4 regions of the Sporosarcina beigongshangi genome follow, and region 3 is predicted to be linked to each of the others. Evidence: riboswitches for the same ligand, from Rfam matches in the RefSeq annotation. Region 3 holds a riboswitch; each other region holds the start of a gene.

Region 1 (4,218 bases), on a different contig from region 3:
GATTAAGATCAGGCGCGACGACAGGCAATTTATAGTCTTTCTTTTCTTCATGATAGAACGGCTTAAAGATTGGATCGATGGACGCCGTTGACCCTGCAATAACAGACGTCGAGCTATTCGGTGCAACTGCCATTAAATAGCCGTTACGCACACCATTCGTTGCCACATCGATACGCAGTTCACGCCATTCCTTCGAATCATAGCCCTTGTTTTCGAAATAAAATCCGGATTGCCAATCAGAGCCTTCAAATAAAGGATAAGCCCCTTTTTCCTTTGCCAGTTCCGCAGAAGCTTTGATTGTTAGAAAAGCGATTTTTTCATATAGTTTATCGGCGTAATCCACCGCTTCGTCAGATTCCCATTGAATGTTTTGTAGTGCCAGCAAATGATGCCAGCCGAATGTTCCGAGACCGATTCCACGATAACGAGAATTTGTCCGCTGTGCTTGAACGACAGGAATTTTATTCAAGTCAATCACATTATCGAGCATCCGCACTTGGATTGCGATAAGTCTTTCCAAAACGCTTGCCGGAACAGCTTTTCCTAGGTTGATAGATGATAAGTTACACACGACGAAATCACCAGGCTTAGAACGTGTCACGACGACATCATCTTCTAATGTGACCGATTCAAATTTCGTTGCGCTCATGTTTTGCATGATTTCTGAACACAAGTTTGAAGAATAAATCATTCCTTCATGCTTGTTTGCATTGGCACGATTGACTTCATCGCGGTAGAACATGAACGGCACGCCTGTTTCGAGCTGGCTACGCATAATGCGTTTCATCAGATCGATAGCAGGAACGGTTTCTCTGCTTAGCGTTGGATGGTTGACACATTCCTCGTACTTCTCTCGGAAAGAACCTGTCCCTTTTGTTTCATCATAAAAGTCCTCAAGAGAGTAGCCCATAATTGTACGCACTTCATGCGGATCAAATAAATTCCAATCACCACGTGCTTCGACTTGTTCCATATAAACATCCGGCAGGCAAACACCTGTAAAAATATCGTGCGCACGCAGACGGTCGTCTCCATTATTTAATTTCAAATCAAGGAATGTGAAAATATCTTTATGCCAAACATCAAGATAAACAGCAATAGCACCTTGACGTTGACCAAGCTGATCAACACTTACTGCCGTATTATTTAGCTGCTTGATCCACGGGAGGACACCACTCGACGCCCCCTTGAATCCTCGAATAGAGGCACCGCGGCTTCGTACTTTCCCCATGTAAACGCCAATACCGCCACCATATTTCGACAAGTTCGCAACATCGGTATTACTGTCGTAAATACCTTGCAAAGAATCGTCGACTGTGTCGATAAAGCAGCTCGATAGCTGACCATGCGGTTTCCCAGCGTTCGACAATGTTGGTGTTGCCACTGTCATGTATAAGTTACTCATTGCCCAGTATGATTCCGCCACTTTATCCAGACGATTTTCAGTCTCATCCTGCATCAGCGTCATTGCAATGATTAGCCAACGCTCCTGTGGAAGTTCAACTGATTGGTTATTGTAATCAACCGCAACATAGCGGTCCATTAGTGTTTTTAATCCGATATATGTGAATAGCTTGTCCCGCTCTGGTTCAATCAAATGACCCAGATGTTCAAGATCTTTTTGAGAATATTTTTCTGTTAGTACAGGCGTGTAAAGTCCTTGCTTAACAAGACTGACAACATTACTAGCGAAGTCTGTATAGACTTTCGCACCACGCAGCTGCTCCTGACGAGCGTACACATCATGAAGGTGGATACGCGCTGCAACAAATGTCCAATAGGTCGCTGCCTCATCCAAATTACTCAATGATTCTAACGTCATTGCCTTCGCCCATTCGGACTCAGATCCCTCAGGATATTTCTGTTGCCAGCGTTCACCCGCAACAATAAGTGCTTCGATTTGCGCTACTCCAAATTCACTTTGTAATTCATCCAATAGTCGATCAGTGTTGGTTTTTGCCATTTTAATTGTCATCATGACCAGCTCCTTTTATGTATGTATTGTTATTTTTATTCAAAAATCGACAGCTCCACCAAATCGGTAGAGCTGTCGCTCATGGGTTTGTTGTTGAAAACAGAATAGCATTGTCAAAAAAACAGACGTAACCTATTCGTTTCCACCTCTTAACCCCCGAAGAAAGTGTCGCTTGGCGATGAAGGGCAGGTCTACTGGCTCACGCTTCGTTCTTCCTACCTTACCTTCCCATAGAATTCTCCACAGTGGCTTATACGGCGGTCGTCAGCGTTTACAGTTGCGGGGACAGCTCCATAATTACGGATTCCCTTTCAAACCGATGTCGGTACCTTTTCATCGCTCCATACTATATATAGTGCCTCGTTTTCTTTCTATACCCTAACATGTTGTGGTTCACACGTAAATAGGCAGAAAGTTCCCTCACTCACTAAACAGGTGCTTATCCACATATCCACAGTTAACTTTTCCACATTCTCACAACCGTCTTCATCGGCATTGTTCTAGACATCTTTAAAGTTATAAACAAAATTGCAAAAATCTAAAAAATTATCTTCATATTGTTTAGATTAGCTAGATTTTTTATTTCATTTTTCTACACTATAAAACACCAGCGTTGCTTCAGTGCAGCTTCTGGTGTTGCATCATGGAGATATACTTCTATCCGCCTCACGATAGAATGCGACAAGTTTCCCGGTTCTATTAATCCTTAGAAAACCTGTACCGCAAGCTACTACATTTTGCGGCACAGGTTTTGTTTAATTATTTTTTACGTTCGTTGTTTTTTTCGGGGTTCCTATCCCGAGTCTCAGTACGATCTGGAAGGTCATTAAAAAAGTCGTTTCCGAATTCGACGCTATCGATTTCCCGATCTCGATCTCGGGTTTCCCTATCTCGACGGTCCTGTTGATCCAATCGATTTTGTCGGTCCGGATTTCTGTCTTCCCTCATGTAAAAGCACTCCCTTTTCATAGTTAAGCGAATCTTATCAATCCACCTACAAGCAATAGGATTTCCTACACCTAGAAATATATCCTCATTTCTTCATTACCAACTTACACCATCATTGAATGCCTAAGGGAACGTCACGATCCAGCCAGTCATTCAGCACTTTTATCAACGTATTTTCCGTAATCAGGGACAGCGATGCGGTCAAACTCTTGCACAAGCCTTTGCAAACTGTCTCTTAACAGGTCACCAGCCATCGGTAACCCATGCCCCGTTATTGCAACAGCAGGTTTCAATGCTTCTAATTTCTCCACGGATTCCCGAGAAGCTTCCCAATCGGTCGTTAAATAACGCGGAGGTCCACTAATTTCCTGTTCTTGAGTTAATACCTTATAAAGGTATTCTTGCTTAACCGTTACAAAAGCGTCACCCACAATAAGGGCCTTATCCTTTTCCCTGAACAGTGAGACATGTCCGGGAGAATGTCCGGGTGTATGAATCCATCGAAATTCTGGTAGATAGGGGACAGTTCCATCTTTAGAAAGAGGATGTACATGATTTCCTAGTTGAATCGCCTCAATCGGAAAAATGGGCGACATTTTGGAAATCATCCCCCCTTCCACGCTGGAATCGGGTTTGGGATAACTCTTCTCGCCAGTCAGAAAAGGAAGTTCTAGTTCATGGGCATATACGGGTACGTCCCAGTGTTTCACTAATTCAATAATTGAACCTACATGATCAAAATGCCCATGAGTTAAAATAATGGCAGCTGGACGACTATTAGCGCCAAAACGTTTTTCAGTAATAGAGATGATTTTATCAGCTGAATAAGGCATACCCGTATCAATTAAAACAAATTCCCTTTCACCTGGATGCCCGACTAATACAATGTTCACGATTTGTACGGTATAGCTGTATAAATCCGGAAGAACCTCCGTCCCGTTTCCACTTTCTACTGATGTTGCAGGGATGAATTTATAATCCTCTCCGTAAGATAAATTGTTATCCAAAATTCTTCCTCCTTCATGACCTAGATCCTCATTAGCTTATTACGAGACCTACTTTTTATACCACTTGCTAAAGATTGAATTACCACGAAAAAAATGAGGTCAATAGCTTATTTACTTCTTAATCCAAAGTGGCGCAATTTTATATCACAAAAACAATAACTCATACAATTGAATTTGTATCTTTTCACATAGTTACCGTATAGATAACTAAAAGTTACACATCGTACACGTTAGAACCAAAAAATATCAGTAAGAGGAGTGTTTTTATTGGGCATTATGAATGGTAAT
Region 2 (4,218 bases), on a different contig from region 3:
TTAAAAATGGGCGATCGTATTGCTATTATGAAAGACGGTAAGCTTCTACAGTTGGACACTCCAGAGAAATTACTACATGAACCAGCCCACGGCTTTGTAGAGGAGTTCATTGGGAAACATCGAATTACCCAAAATCCTGAACTCATGCCAGTTACCGAAATTATGTCGGAATCGGTCGTTACCTCTCTTCCTCAACGCTCTCCGGAAAAAGCACTTTCTCTTATCCGGCAGCGCAAAATTACAAGCCTTATTGTGGTCGATGATGACAATAAATTACTCGGAATTGTTTCCGCGTATGATTTGATTAAAAAACTAGATACTATTCAAGCGATTGATGAAATTATGGGGTCACGGGAGCCGTTCTTACACGAGGAAGCTACCGCTAAAGACGCTATTATTATGATGGATAACGCACCTTTAGGTATTATTCCAATCGTTGATAAACATCAAAAAATATTAGGTGTCGTGACACGAGGTTCACTGCTATCCGCTATGTCCAGCCAGTGGACAGAAACGGAGGAAAGCCAATGAATAACTTAACAATTTGGGAACAACTCGCTCAACAATCACAAATGAGATGGAAAGAAGTGCTTGAAGCAACTTCCGTCCATATTCAACTTGTATTTTTCTCGATGCTCATTGCCATCGCTCTTGGGATTACGCTCGGTATTTTGATTACTCGTGTTCCAAAACTCACAACAGTCGTACTTGGCGGTGCTGGTGTCATGCAGACGATTCCAAGTCTTGCCTTGCTCGGTTTCATGATCCCGATTTTTGGGATTGGTGTGAAAACGGCAATCGCGGCACTATTTCTGTACTCCTTGTTGCCAATAATTCGCAACACGTACGCCGGTATTAAAGACGTCGACAAAGCGACGACTGAAGCGGCGAAAGGAATGGGCATGACAAGTATGCAAATTCTATTTAAAGTGGAACTGCCATTAGCCCTTCCTGTCATTATGGCTGGTATTCGAACTGCCGCGGTCATTAACGTCGGGACAGCAACACTGGCAGCATTTATTGGCGCAGGTGGACTTGGAGATTTCATTTTCCTAGGTATTACACGTGGCATTGATGGTTTGATTTTACTTGGCGCAATTCCAGCTGCACTTCTTGCGATTGTACTTGAAACCCTCTTCGGTGCAATTGAAAAATGGACAACGCCGGAAGGATTGAAGTAAGTATGAAAAATAAATTCATCGTATTGATGCTGACACTACTTGTAGCCAGCATGCTGTCAGGCTGTATTTTCATCGAAAAAGATTCACTAACACTAGGCTCTCGAAACAATACAGAAAGCATTATTTTGTCCCATGTTATGGGGCAATTAATTGAACATAAAACAGATATTGAAGTCGTTTACAAAGAAAATCTCGGCGGCTCGAACGTCGTCTGGAATGCTATGTTGAATGGTCTCATCGATGTCATACCCGATTATACCGGGACAATTGTCGTCAACTATTACCATGAAGATCCTGGCACGGCCGAGGAGACACTCGCGACTACGAAACGACTTGTCAATGAAGATGGCATTATCGCCTTCGACACATTTGGCTTCAATAATACGTACACATTAGCGTTAGATGAATCAAAAGCCGAAGAACTTGGCGTCAAGACGTTCAGCGACTTCGCCAAAGTTTCCGAAGACTTCATACTCGGTGCTGTCTTTGAATTTATTGACCGACCAGACGGCTTGCCCGGCTTTCAGAATGAATATGGCTTGAAATTTAAAGACGTCAAAGGAATGGACCATGGTATTATGTACCGTTCCATCGGCGCCAAAGAAGTCGACGTCATCAACTCCTACACAACAGACGGTCAGTTACAGGATTACGACTTGCGCGTATTGGAGGACGATAAATCCTACTTCCCGCCCTACCATGCACTGCCGCTTGTACGAAAAGAAACACTTAAAGAGTACCCTGAAATTGAAGAGGTACTCAAGCAGCTAGCAGGCATGATCGACGAAGAAGCGATGCAGAAAATGAACGCTAAAGTTGATAATGAAGGCATGATGGTTGAAAAAGTGGCACAGGAATTTTTGATCGAGTCAGGGTTAATTGAAGAATGACGAAATGCGGAGCCGCACCTCTTGTTGAAGGGGTGCGGTTTTTTCACAGCGGTACGGGCGTTATGACCGGCATGAGCCACCTTATGACCGCCTTGCAAAATTGCCCCTTCCTCCTTTACGTTTTGCCGGCTACATGGTAGTGTTAAGTTAGCAAATTGTACACACTATATAGTTATTGAACGATGAATGGGTACCGATATCGGTTTAAAAGGGAATCCGGAAAATCCGGAGCTGTCCCCGCAACTGTTAGCGCTGACGACCGCCAAAGAAGCCACTGTGGAAATATCCATGGGAAGGCTGGCCGGAAGAATGAAGCGCAAGCCAGAAGACCTGCCCTCCATCGTCAAGCGACACTTTCTTCGGGGGTTGAGAGGTGGAAGCGAGCAGGTTCCCGCCATCAATCTGTCGTTCTGCGACTATCTTAAATGATGTGGACGGCCCTCTTCTGTTTCCAACGAATGATCCATGAGCAATAGCTCTACCGAAAAGGTAGAACTATTGCTTTTTTGTTTTGAAGAGCGAATTCAGCTTGATTCTGAACAACAATCATGGAAGGAGACAAAAAATGTCTAGCCAAACAAAACAGCAAGATTTATTAACTGAATTATCCATGGATTTTGGGACGAAGGCAGTAGCCTCTTTATTGGAAGAAAGTACATTATGGATCAAAAAATTCCCTAACGGCAGCCACGCAGATTGGTCGAAATCAATGATTTCGCACGCTCTTAGCCAATTGAGTGAGCACGAACCACACTGGACCTTTATCGCAACACGAATTCATCTTCATGACCTCTATACTAGACAGCGTGACTCGAACATTTACACGGATTTTGCGACACATATTACTCGGCTGGTAGCACTTGGTTCGTATGACCCGATTTTAGTTGAACGTTATTCACAAGAAGAGCTTCGGTTTATTGGGAATTTGATCGCCCCGGAACGCGACAAACTATTCAGTTACAGTGCCTTGCAAATGATGATGAGTAACTATATTACTAAGGATACGGACAATGAACCTGTTGAACTTCCTCAAGAACGATGGCTCATCATCGCAATGATTCTGATGCAAAATGAGACAGAGCAACGGCTTGAAAAAATAGCAGAGGCCTATTGGGCAATGAGTCATCTATATATGACTGCCGAATTACCGAGCTTGCTGAACGCTGGAAAACTTCAAAAACAGGGTGACAACAAGCAAACAACATTTACTAGTTACCTAGATGTCCACCACATTGATATTTTCAAGTTTCTTGATGGTACGACAGGTGACAGAGTTATCTATATCCCCGACTTATTTATGGAACAAGTTGAATCCCGTGGCAATTGGTATTTGTTCGACCCATATGAGGTGCGGGCGGTTATGGGGTATTCCCTTGAGGATTTTTATGATGAACAGAAGGGGGGAGGCTCATTCCGTGAAAAATACATGGCGTGTGTGAAACATCCCAAACTTAGCAAAAAGACCATTTTCGCTATTGACCTTATGAAGCAAATCATGCATAACCAACTGACAACAGGCTTTCCACATATGTATTATAAGGATGAAGTCCAGCGGAAAAAAGTAAATAAACATGTAGATAAATCTGAAGTCAGGATTGTCGCTACACAACCAACTCAGCTTACCCATTCGTCCATCAACCTTGGCCGCGCGGTGCCTGCTGGTGTATTGGAGCGTCTCATCACAATTCAAGTGCGTATGCTCGACAATGCCATTGACCTAAACATTCATTCAACACCAGAAGATATTCATTTTCGTGGTCTACAACTCGGCACAACGGGCTGGCACCACTTACTTGCTTTATCTAAAATCCGTTGGGAATCAACAGAGGCAGTAGCATTCGCCGATAAATTATATGAGAACATCGCCTATTTAACGATAGCTGCTTCGATGACGCTTGCTAAAGAAAAAGGAGCTTATCCACTATTCAAAGAATCAGACTGGCATAACGGAGCGTATTTTGAAAAGAGGGGATACCATTCAAAAACGTGGCAATCACTTCGGACAGATGTTGCGTTAAACGGGGTGCGGAACGGCTCTATGACAGCAGTAGCATCCCATTCATCGACAGCGCCCCTAGCAGCTACTACCATCGGCGTTGAACCTATCACTCAAAAATATTATGTGGAAGAACAGCTAGATGGAGCCA
Region 3 (4,218 bases):
ACAGCTTTTCATCGACAAAATCAATGAAGGCTTCATCCAACACAATGTCACAACCCACATCGGCACCATAACGAATTAAGTCTGTTAACTCCCGGCGTTCAGGCATCATGCCCGTCGGATTGTTTGGTGTACATACATAAAGAACTGCAGCCGATACCATCGCTTGTTTGATCTCATTCAAAGGCAGCTTGAATCCGTCTGTTTCTGAGGCTACGACGCGGATGACATCAACATTTTTCGCATGCAATGTCGCTTCATATTCCGAAAATGTCGGATGGACAACAATCGCCCGTTTGCCTCGATAACGTTCTGCGATAAGCGCCAGCAGCTCCGCCGCCCCGTTGCCGACAAATAGCTGCGACTTGGAAACGTTGTGAAAATCAGCGACTGCCGATATAAATGGCTCTCCGGCTGGATCAGGGTACGCCCCGATCTCTGCCAATAAATTCGGCCACATCACACGAACTGCTTGCGGTGGACCCGCCGGATTCACATTCTCACTAAAATCCAATACACGCGCTGGCAAGTCAATGCCTAGTCGCTCATAGACATGATGTGGGTTAGCACCGTGTTCAGGCAATTGCATAGAAAAACACTCCAATCACAGTGAGGACTAGCCAAAAAGTAAAGGCAACAATATGCATTTGCCTAATCGTCAATTTAATATGTGCTGCTGCAAGTGGGACTGTGCCTGGTCCAATTTCCGGCCGCTCAGATACCTTGCCACGATATGTACTTTTTCCACCTAGCGTCACGCCTAATTGCCAAGCCGTCGCCGCTTCTAAAAAACCACTGTTCGGGCTTGGATGTTGCCTAGCATCCCGGTTCCAACCTGCAAAGCGCTTCATCAAGCCTAGCTTGCCTTCATTTGGAGAATAAAAAATAATGAGAAAGCCCGTAATCCGCGCCGGAATGAAATTCAAGACATCATCTGCGCGTGCAGAAAATTTGCCGAACTTTTCATAGCGCTCATCCTTATAACCAATCATCGAATCAAGTGTATTGACCGTTTTATACAACCATAAGCCTGGGGCACCGAGTAAAAACGCCCAAAATAACGGTGACGTAATGCCATCTGCCGTATTTTCGGATACTGTTTCAATAACCCCACGCGCAATGTCATTTTCCTGTAGCTTGTCAGTATCACGTCCGACAATCCACGCTAATTTTTTACGCGCTTCCGGTAAATCATTCGCAACAAGCGGCTCGTAAACGCTTAATCCTGCATCACGTAAACTTTTTTGTGCCAGTCCAATTGCAATCAGAATGGCTTCCACAATAATACCGACAAATAAATTGATTTGATAAGCGAATGCGACAATGATGAAGACCATTATAAAAACGATTCCGACTATACTAAAGAGCGTTAGTGCCCCTTTCCCAGTGCGAAAACGTCCTTTATTCAAAAGGGATGTCAGCTTAGAAATAAACGCTCCTATCCAGCGAACAGGATGTGGCCAGGTCTGTGGATCACCGATTATTCGGTCCAGTAAAAAACCAATCGCAATCGCAATAAAATGTGCAGGTATCACGTTGTCCACCCCTTTGCTTGTTTATAGGCACGAATTGCTCGAGCAGTACAATCATAGACCCCATGACCAATCAATTTGCCTAGTGGCGTAATGGGCCCTGCATAGGATAAATATTCGCCTTGCTGCGTTGCCGCTACAAGCAAGCTGTCCGTTGACGTGCCCGTCGCAATAGTACCTGTCAGTGGGTCTTGAATGGCTTCCGTTTGCATCGCCTTAGCTTTAGCTTCTGTCGCAGTAATCATTGCTTGAATAAATGCCTCGTCGGATAATGTGCCATTGATGATAATCCATGTATTAATCGTGCCGATGCGTTGCTCCCGGTCGCGGGTAAGTGCTTTCGACACGTCAACCGCATTGCCAATTCCAGCCGTCACCGCGATTAAAACCGTACCAAAATCACCTTGGTACGATTCCACTTCCACATGTTCTGTCATCACCGCTGTCATCATGCCAACCGTCTCCATGCCATGAAAACCCTGCCGCTCTAAATAACTAGCCATTTCGGCTTTAGCATCATCGTAAGCGTAATTGGCGTCGACATGACGATTGACAAATGCACGATACCAGCCAGTTCCCGCATTATGCACTGCAGAGGACATTGTTTTCAATGGACCAGCCGTCCGTAAAGAGACGTAGTCCGATGACACTGTAAAATCATCGACGGTCACCGTAAATGGAGTCGTTTTTTCTTTCATATCAGCAAATGTGACAGACTTTACTTCAGACTTCTTGCCGTTGCCACCTATTAAATTATCCCCTTGTAGCATGTCACATTGCCCCTTTTCTTCGTTATTGCGTCTAGATTTTGAATGGCGTATCGAACAGAAAAGGTTCAATTTCTACGTTTCCCGCAAAAATTAAAGCATTCATCTATCCTTTTTTTGTTCCAAATAAAAATCCTCCGTATGAGTACGGAGGAATGTTTAGTAAAAATGCGGACGCATTAATGCACCGATTTCCACCAAGCCTATCCTCGTAAGCAACCGGTTTTTTCATAAAGGCAGGTCTCCTGACTTGTGTGCATATCGTTTGACGACAAGCTGGCACTTACAGTGGCGGGACCGTGTCGGACTTCAACCGACTTCCCTTTTAACCTCGTTCTTAATGGCGAGGCACCTTTATGTTTGGCTATGTAATTTCTATATCTTTTAGTATACTACAAGTTTTGAAGGTGTCGAGAGGAGACAAAAGTTATTGGTGCTCGAAGGCGAATTATTACTTTCCCCCCCAAAAAAACGCCACACCAAGGAAATATATCCTCAGTGTAGCGGCCAATCCAGTTACATTTTTTCCGGTGCTGAAACACCAATTAGTTTTAATGCGTTGGCAATTGTTGTGCGTGCTGCTGTAATGAGTGCAAGCCTTGCTTCTGACAAGTCTTGATTTGCAGGGTCCAACACTTTTTCGGCGTTGTAGAAGCTATGGAATGCTGCCGCTAGTTCTTGAATATACGTCGCGACACGATGCGGTATGCGCAATCTTGCAGCATCACTGACCACTTTCGGGAAGTCTCCAATTTTCTTCAACAATTCCAATTCTTTTTCAGCTTGCAATAAAGAAACGTTAGCCACTGATGTAGCTAGGCCTGTTTCTTCGGCTTGTCGCAAAATCGAAGAAATCCGTGCGTGTGCATATTGCGCGTAATATACCGGATTTTCATTGGATTGAGAAATGGCCAAGTCAAGGTCAAAGTCCATTTGTGAATCACCTGAACGCATAGCGAAGAAGTAACGGACTGCATCCAAACCGACGTCTTCTACGAGCTCACGTAAGGTAACTGCTTTCCCTGTCCGTTTACTCATTTTGAATTTCTCGCCGTCTTTATACAGCTGAACCATTTGTGCCACACTTACTTCCAATGTATCGCGGTCATAGCCAAGTGCTTCAATCGCTGCTTTCATCCGCGGAATATAGCCGTGGTGATCGGCGCCCCAAATGTTAATAAGCTTGTCAAAGCCACGGAATAATTTATCTTCATGATAAGCAATGTCAGGCAATAAATACGTGTACGTGCCGTCGTTTTTAATGAGCACACGGTCTTTGTCATCTCCAAATGTTGTTGAACGGAACCATGTTGCGCCATCTTCTTCAAAAATATGCCCGTTTGCACGCAATTTATCGAGTGCGACATCGATTTTACCGTCTTCATATAATGAGGTTTCCGAGAACCATACATCAAATGATACGCGGAAATCTGCGAGGTCCTTCTTCAATTTCGCCAATTCAAAATCAAGTCCGTACTTACGGAAATAGTCATAGCGCTCTTGTTCAGAAACGTTGACGTATTTATCGCCAAATTGTGCTGCTAGTTCTTCCCCGATGCCTACAACGTCTTTCCCATGGTAGCCATCTTCCGGCATGTCTTTGTCTAAACCGAGTGCTTGGAAATAACGCGCTTCAATGGAGTAGGCAAGGTTATTGATTTGATTACCAGCGTCGTTAATATAATATTCGCGCGCGACATCGTAGCCAGCAAAATCAAGGACATTACTCAAGGAATCGCCGAGTGACGCACCTCTTGCATGACCTAGATGCAAGTCGCCAGTTGGGTTAGCTGAAACAAATTCGATTTGAATTTTTTCATTGGCACCAGAGGTTGAGCGACCATAATTTTCACCTTGCTCAAGAACCGTTTTGACGATGTCGCCTAGGTAATCTGTTGCTAATTTGATGTTCATGAAGCCAG
Region 4 (4,218 bases), on a different contig from region 3:
CATCATCTGGCACCCATGTTGTCCAAAGATCTTCATGTTCTTTCATCCACCATTTAGCCGCTTCTACCGGTTCAGCTTCATTTTCATTCATATAATCAAGAGCATTCTCAGTCAATTCATTGCTTGTTTGGTAGTTACTTAGGAAGTCAACAACATCCTTTGCCTGAGTTGGTAAATCTTTATGGACCGCAACGACAACATCATTTGGCGGGAATTCAGTTCCCTTTGTTTCTTCCCAAATCGTTTCATCGTACGCATTATCAGCAAGTAATGTTAAGTCATAACTTGCAGTCACCCAGGTTGGCGACCAATAATACCCTACCCAGGGCTCACCATTTTTGTATGCGCCTGCTAGTGATGCCACAATTGCAGAATCTGATCCTGGTGCTAGGTAATTATATTGCTCGTCCAAGCCATATGCTTGTAGCTTGGTTTCTAAATGTTCACTAACCGCCCAGCTAGAAGGAGCACCAATAATACGACCTTTAGTCTTATCTTCCGGATCTTCGAAAATCCCGGGATACTTCGCTAAATCTTCAACCGTTTCCAAATCTGGCGCGATTGCCTCAATCCCTCTTTCTGCATCTCCTTCAATTACATATGTTGGTACGTATAACCCCTGTGAATTGTCAGCGAAGTTAGTAGAGACATTAACAATGTTTCCTTTTTCAATTGCAGCTTCATAAACTTCTTTAATATTATCTGTCCATAATTCCATATAGACGTTAATATCTCCTTTTTCCAATGACTGAACCGTTGCAGCCGTCGTACCACTTGTTACTTCCGTATCATAACCATAGCCTTCCTCAATAATGAGTTGCGCAATACTATTGTGGACACGAATGCTATCCCAACCAGCATCAGCAAACTTAATAACTTTAATGCTGTCTTTACTTGCCTCTCCACTACACGCAGAAAGAATTAAAAGCATACAAAACGAGAGAAAGATAGTAATTTTTTTCATAAGAAATTGTTACCCCTTTTCATCTTTTTTAAATTAGACGGTGTAAATACACTTCCCTCCTAATTGTTCAATTTATTTTGGTTCCTATTCCTTCAAATAGAATAGATAAACCACAAAAAATCTACCTATCTAATTTATAGTTTTTAATAATACAGGAGTTTCCAAGTCATTGCAAACTCACTTCCACAATTTTTTATTAATAAAACAGTTAAAATCAATATGGAAAGGCATGATATTTTTTAATAAATTAATTAATATATTTATCCAACAGAAGAGACCACAAATATAAATTCACTGTAGAATGATGCTCCTAATCTGCTACTTGACCTGTCAATATGTTAATACATTTGAACCATCTGATGATTCTTTATATTCTGTTTGACAGAACAATAGATACATGATAGCTTTGAACACATCGACAATCATATAGTAAAGCAATAGAAATAGGTGGTCTGGTAATTTGTACATTTGCCAGATCTTAAAAGTGAAGCCGGTGAAACGATAATCCGGCGCGGTCCCGCCACTGTAACAGCAATTTTGCTGAAGCCAGATAACTGCCTCTTTTTGCAACGCTCTACCCTACGGTCGATAGGGAGTGTTAGGATGACAACGCATCTATTTTATTTCTGCGCGTAAACATTTCTAACTTTCGTTAGAAGTGTTTTTTTATTCCTTAATAACACTTCTTTACTTCATAAAAAGAGGAGAGGAAACGATTTGTCAATTGTCAGCAGTACGATCGGATACCCATATATCGGGGGTAACAGGGAATGGAAAAAAGCGCTTGAGGCCTTTTGGGCTGGGAAGTTAGAGGAAAGCCTATTCCTAGAGGAAATTGAAAAACTTCGGTTAGAACGCCTTCAAAAACAAAAAGATGCGGGCATTGATCTTATTCCTGTCGGTGATTTTACTTTGTACGATAGGATGCTCGATACAGCTGTCATGTTCGGCATGATCCCTGAACGCTTCAATTGGTCTGGCGGCGATGTATCGCTCGCAACCTATTTCTCGATTGCACGGGGTAATGACCAAGCCGTTGCATCAGAAATGACGAAATGGTTCAACGCGAACTACCACTATATTGTGCCAGAATATAGTCAGAAAAAACTAGTACTCACAGAAAATAAACCCCTTACTGCCTATCTCGAAGCAAAAGAGAAGTTGTCGATTGATGGCAAGCCTGTTTTAATTGGCCCATATACATTTTTGAAACTATCAAAAGGCTATGCGAAAAAGGATATTCCAGCGTTCATTTTGCAATTGATTCCTTTATATAGTCAGATTCTTAATGAATTGGCAGATGCCGGAGCTCAGTGGATCCAGCTTGAAGAACCAATTCTATCTACATCATTAACAAAAGAAGACATTCAAACTGTCATCGAGATTTACAAACAGCTAAGTGTAGCCGCTCCAAATGCCAATATTTTATTACAAACGTATTTTGATGCCGTTGAGCACTATAAAGAAGTTGTTGCTTTACCTGTTGCCGGAATTGGTCTTGATTTTGCACAAGGTACTGAGAAAAACCTTGAACAATTACAAGCGCACGGATTCCCAACGGACAAAATACTCGCTGCCGGTTTAATCGATGGACGCAATATATGGCGTGCGGATTTGCAAGAAAAAGCTGCATTACTCGATACAATAACACAGCTCGTGCCAGCAGATCGCATTTGTGTACAGCCCTCGAGTAGTCTACTCCATGTTCCTGTTACGATTCAGTCTGAGGTAAAGCTAGACGCAACGATTAAAGCTGCTCTTGCTTTTGCAGATGAAAAACTTGTAGAAGTGACAACACTAGTAAAAGGTGTGCGTGAAGGGAAACAAGCTATTGCTGATGCAGTGACTGAAAGTATAACAGCACGTCAAAATCTGGCGGACTTACCTGCAAGAAATCACTCTGACTTACAGCAAGCTGTGCAAAACATCAGCGAACAAGACAGCAAGCGAAAATCGCCATTTAAAGAACGTCGTGATAAGCAGCAAGAAACATTCAATTTGCCGCTATTACCAACAACAACAATCGGGAGCTTCCCACAAACACCGGAAGTTCGCCGTGCACGAACAAAATGGCGTAAAGGCGAGTCAACAGATACACAATACCGTGACTTCGTCCAAGAGGAAATCAAACAGTGGGTTGCGATTCAAGAAGAAATCGGACTGGATGTCTTCGTTCACGGTGAATTCGAACGGACAGATATGGTTGAGTATTTCGGGGAAAAATTAGGCGGCTTTGTCTTCACTGAAAAGGCTTGGGTTGTTTCCTACGGCTCGCGCTGTGTCAAACCACCGGTGATTTACGGAGATGTGACATTCATCGACCCAATGACTGTGGAAGAATCCGTCTATGCTCAATCTTTAACTGACAAGCCGATGAAAGGAATGCTGACAGGGCCTGTCACTATTTTGAACTGGTCATTTGTGCGCGATGATATTTCACGTAAAGAAGTTACGTATCAGATTGCACTTGCACTTCGTAAAGAAGTTGAAGCATTGGAAGCTGCCGGTATCCACATCATTCAAGTAGACGAACCTGCTCTTCGCGAAGGCTTACCACTTAAAAAATCGGAGTGGAGCAATTACCTAGAATGGGCTATCAATGCCTTCAGACTGGCAACTGCATCCGTACAGGATACAACGCAAATTCATACGCATATGTGCTACTGTGAATTCAACGACTTCATCGACTCCATTAGCGGACTTGATGCAGATGTTATCTCCATTGAAACATCACGAAGCCACGGTGATCTTGTTTCTGCCTTCAATGACTTCTCCTACGACAAAGGCATTGGCCTAGGCGTCTATGATATCCATAGCCCACGGGTACCTGAAGTCCAAGAAATGGTCGACGTTATCGAACAAGGACTAGGTGTACTTGAACCAAACCAATTTTGGATTAACCCCGATTGCGGTTTGAAAACAAGAAAGCATGAGGAAACAATTGCCGCATTGAAAAATATGGTCGTTGCTACGAATAAAATGCGCGAACGCTACGCTATTTTGCAGAAGTAATTGATGAACTCGCGAGTAATTCAGACGAACGCGCTCATCCTTTCATAAACTCACATTGAAAAACCAGCCTTCCCCCATTTCAAACCTGAAATGGAGGGAGACTGGTTTTCCTCTTTGCAATCATTTATTCGCCTTATGCACCTTCAATAACTTCCCTTTCACCGTCGTCGTGCGCATCGCATCTAAAACGAGCTTACCCTTACCATTTAGAATATCCACATACGACTCCGTATCCTGGATTT

What was found. A riboswitch is a leader RNA that binds a small molecule or an ion and turns the genes downstream of it on or off. The one in region 3 is predicted to bind cobalamin.
Region 1: it holds a riboswitch for cobalamin, as region 3 does, so the genes downstream of both, R2B77_RS05435 (ribonucleoside-diphosphate reductase subunit alpha) here and R2B77_RS12495 (adenosylcobinamide amidohydrolase) in region 3, are expected to answer to the same signal.
Region 2: it holds a riboswitch for cobalamin, as region 3 does, so the genes downstream of both, R2B77_RS05375 (ribonucleotide reductase N-terminal alpha domain-containing protein) here and R2B77_RS12495 (adenosylcobinamide amidohydrolase) in region 3, are expected to answer to the same signal.
Region 4: it holds a riboswitch for cobalamin, as region 3 does, so the genes downstream of both, metE (5-methyltetrahydropteroyltriglutamate--homocysteine S-methyltransferase) here and R2B77_RS12495 (adenosylcobinamide amidohydrolase) in region 3, are expected to answer to the same signal.

What each region holds. Positions count from the first base shown of each region.
Region 1 covers NZ_JAWLIR010000006.1:197,447-201,664, reverse strand. The annotation lists gene R2B77_RS05435 (ribonucleoside-diphosphate reductase subunit alpha) at 1-1,975, opposite strand, end outside; cobalamin riboswitch at 2,143-2,324, opposite strand; gene R2B77_RS05430 (hypothetical protein) at 2,735-2,923, opposite strand; gene R2B77_RS05425 (MBL fold metallo-hydrolase) at 3,073-3,930, opposite strand; gene R2B77_RS05420 (DUF3231 family protein) at 4,198-4,218, shown strand, end outside.
Region 2 covers NZ_JAWLIR010000006.1:185,077-189,294, reverse strand. The annotation lists gene R2B77_RS05390 (betaine/proline/choline family ABC transporter ATP-binding protein) at 1-531, shown strand, start outside; gene R2B77_RS05385 (ABC transporter permease) at 528-1,181, shown strand; gene R2B77_RS05380 (glycine betaine ABC transporter substrate-binding protein) at 1,154-2,071, shown strand; cobalamin riboswitch at 2,242-2,423, shown strand; gene R2B77_RS05375 (ribonucleotide reductase N-terminal alpha domain-containing protein) at 2,637-4,218, shown strand, end outside.
Region 3 covers NZ_JAWLIR010000026.1:52,740-56,957, forward strand. The annotation lists gene R2B77_RS12485 (pyridoxal phosphate-dependent aminotransferase) at 1-586, opposite strand, end outside; gene cbiB (adenosylcobinamide-phosphate synthase CbiB) at 573-1,529, opposite strand; gene R2B77_RS12495 (adenosylcobinamide amidohydrolase) at 1,529-2,299, opposite strand; cobalamin riboswitch at 2,515-2,667, opposite strand; gene argS (arginine--tRNA ligase) at 2,813-4,218, opposite strand, start outside.
Region 4 covers NZ_JAWLIR010000008.1:205,674-209,891, forward strand. The annotation lists gene R2B77_RS06855 (ABC transporter substrate-binding protein) at 1-964, opposite strand, end outside; cobalamin riboswitch at 1,393-1,540, shown strand; gene metE (5-methyltetrahydropteroyltriglutamate--homocysteine S-methyltransferase) at 1,688-3,976, shown strand; gene R2B77_RS06865 (DEAD/DEAH box helicase) at 4,097-4,218, opposite strand, start outside.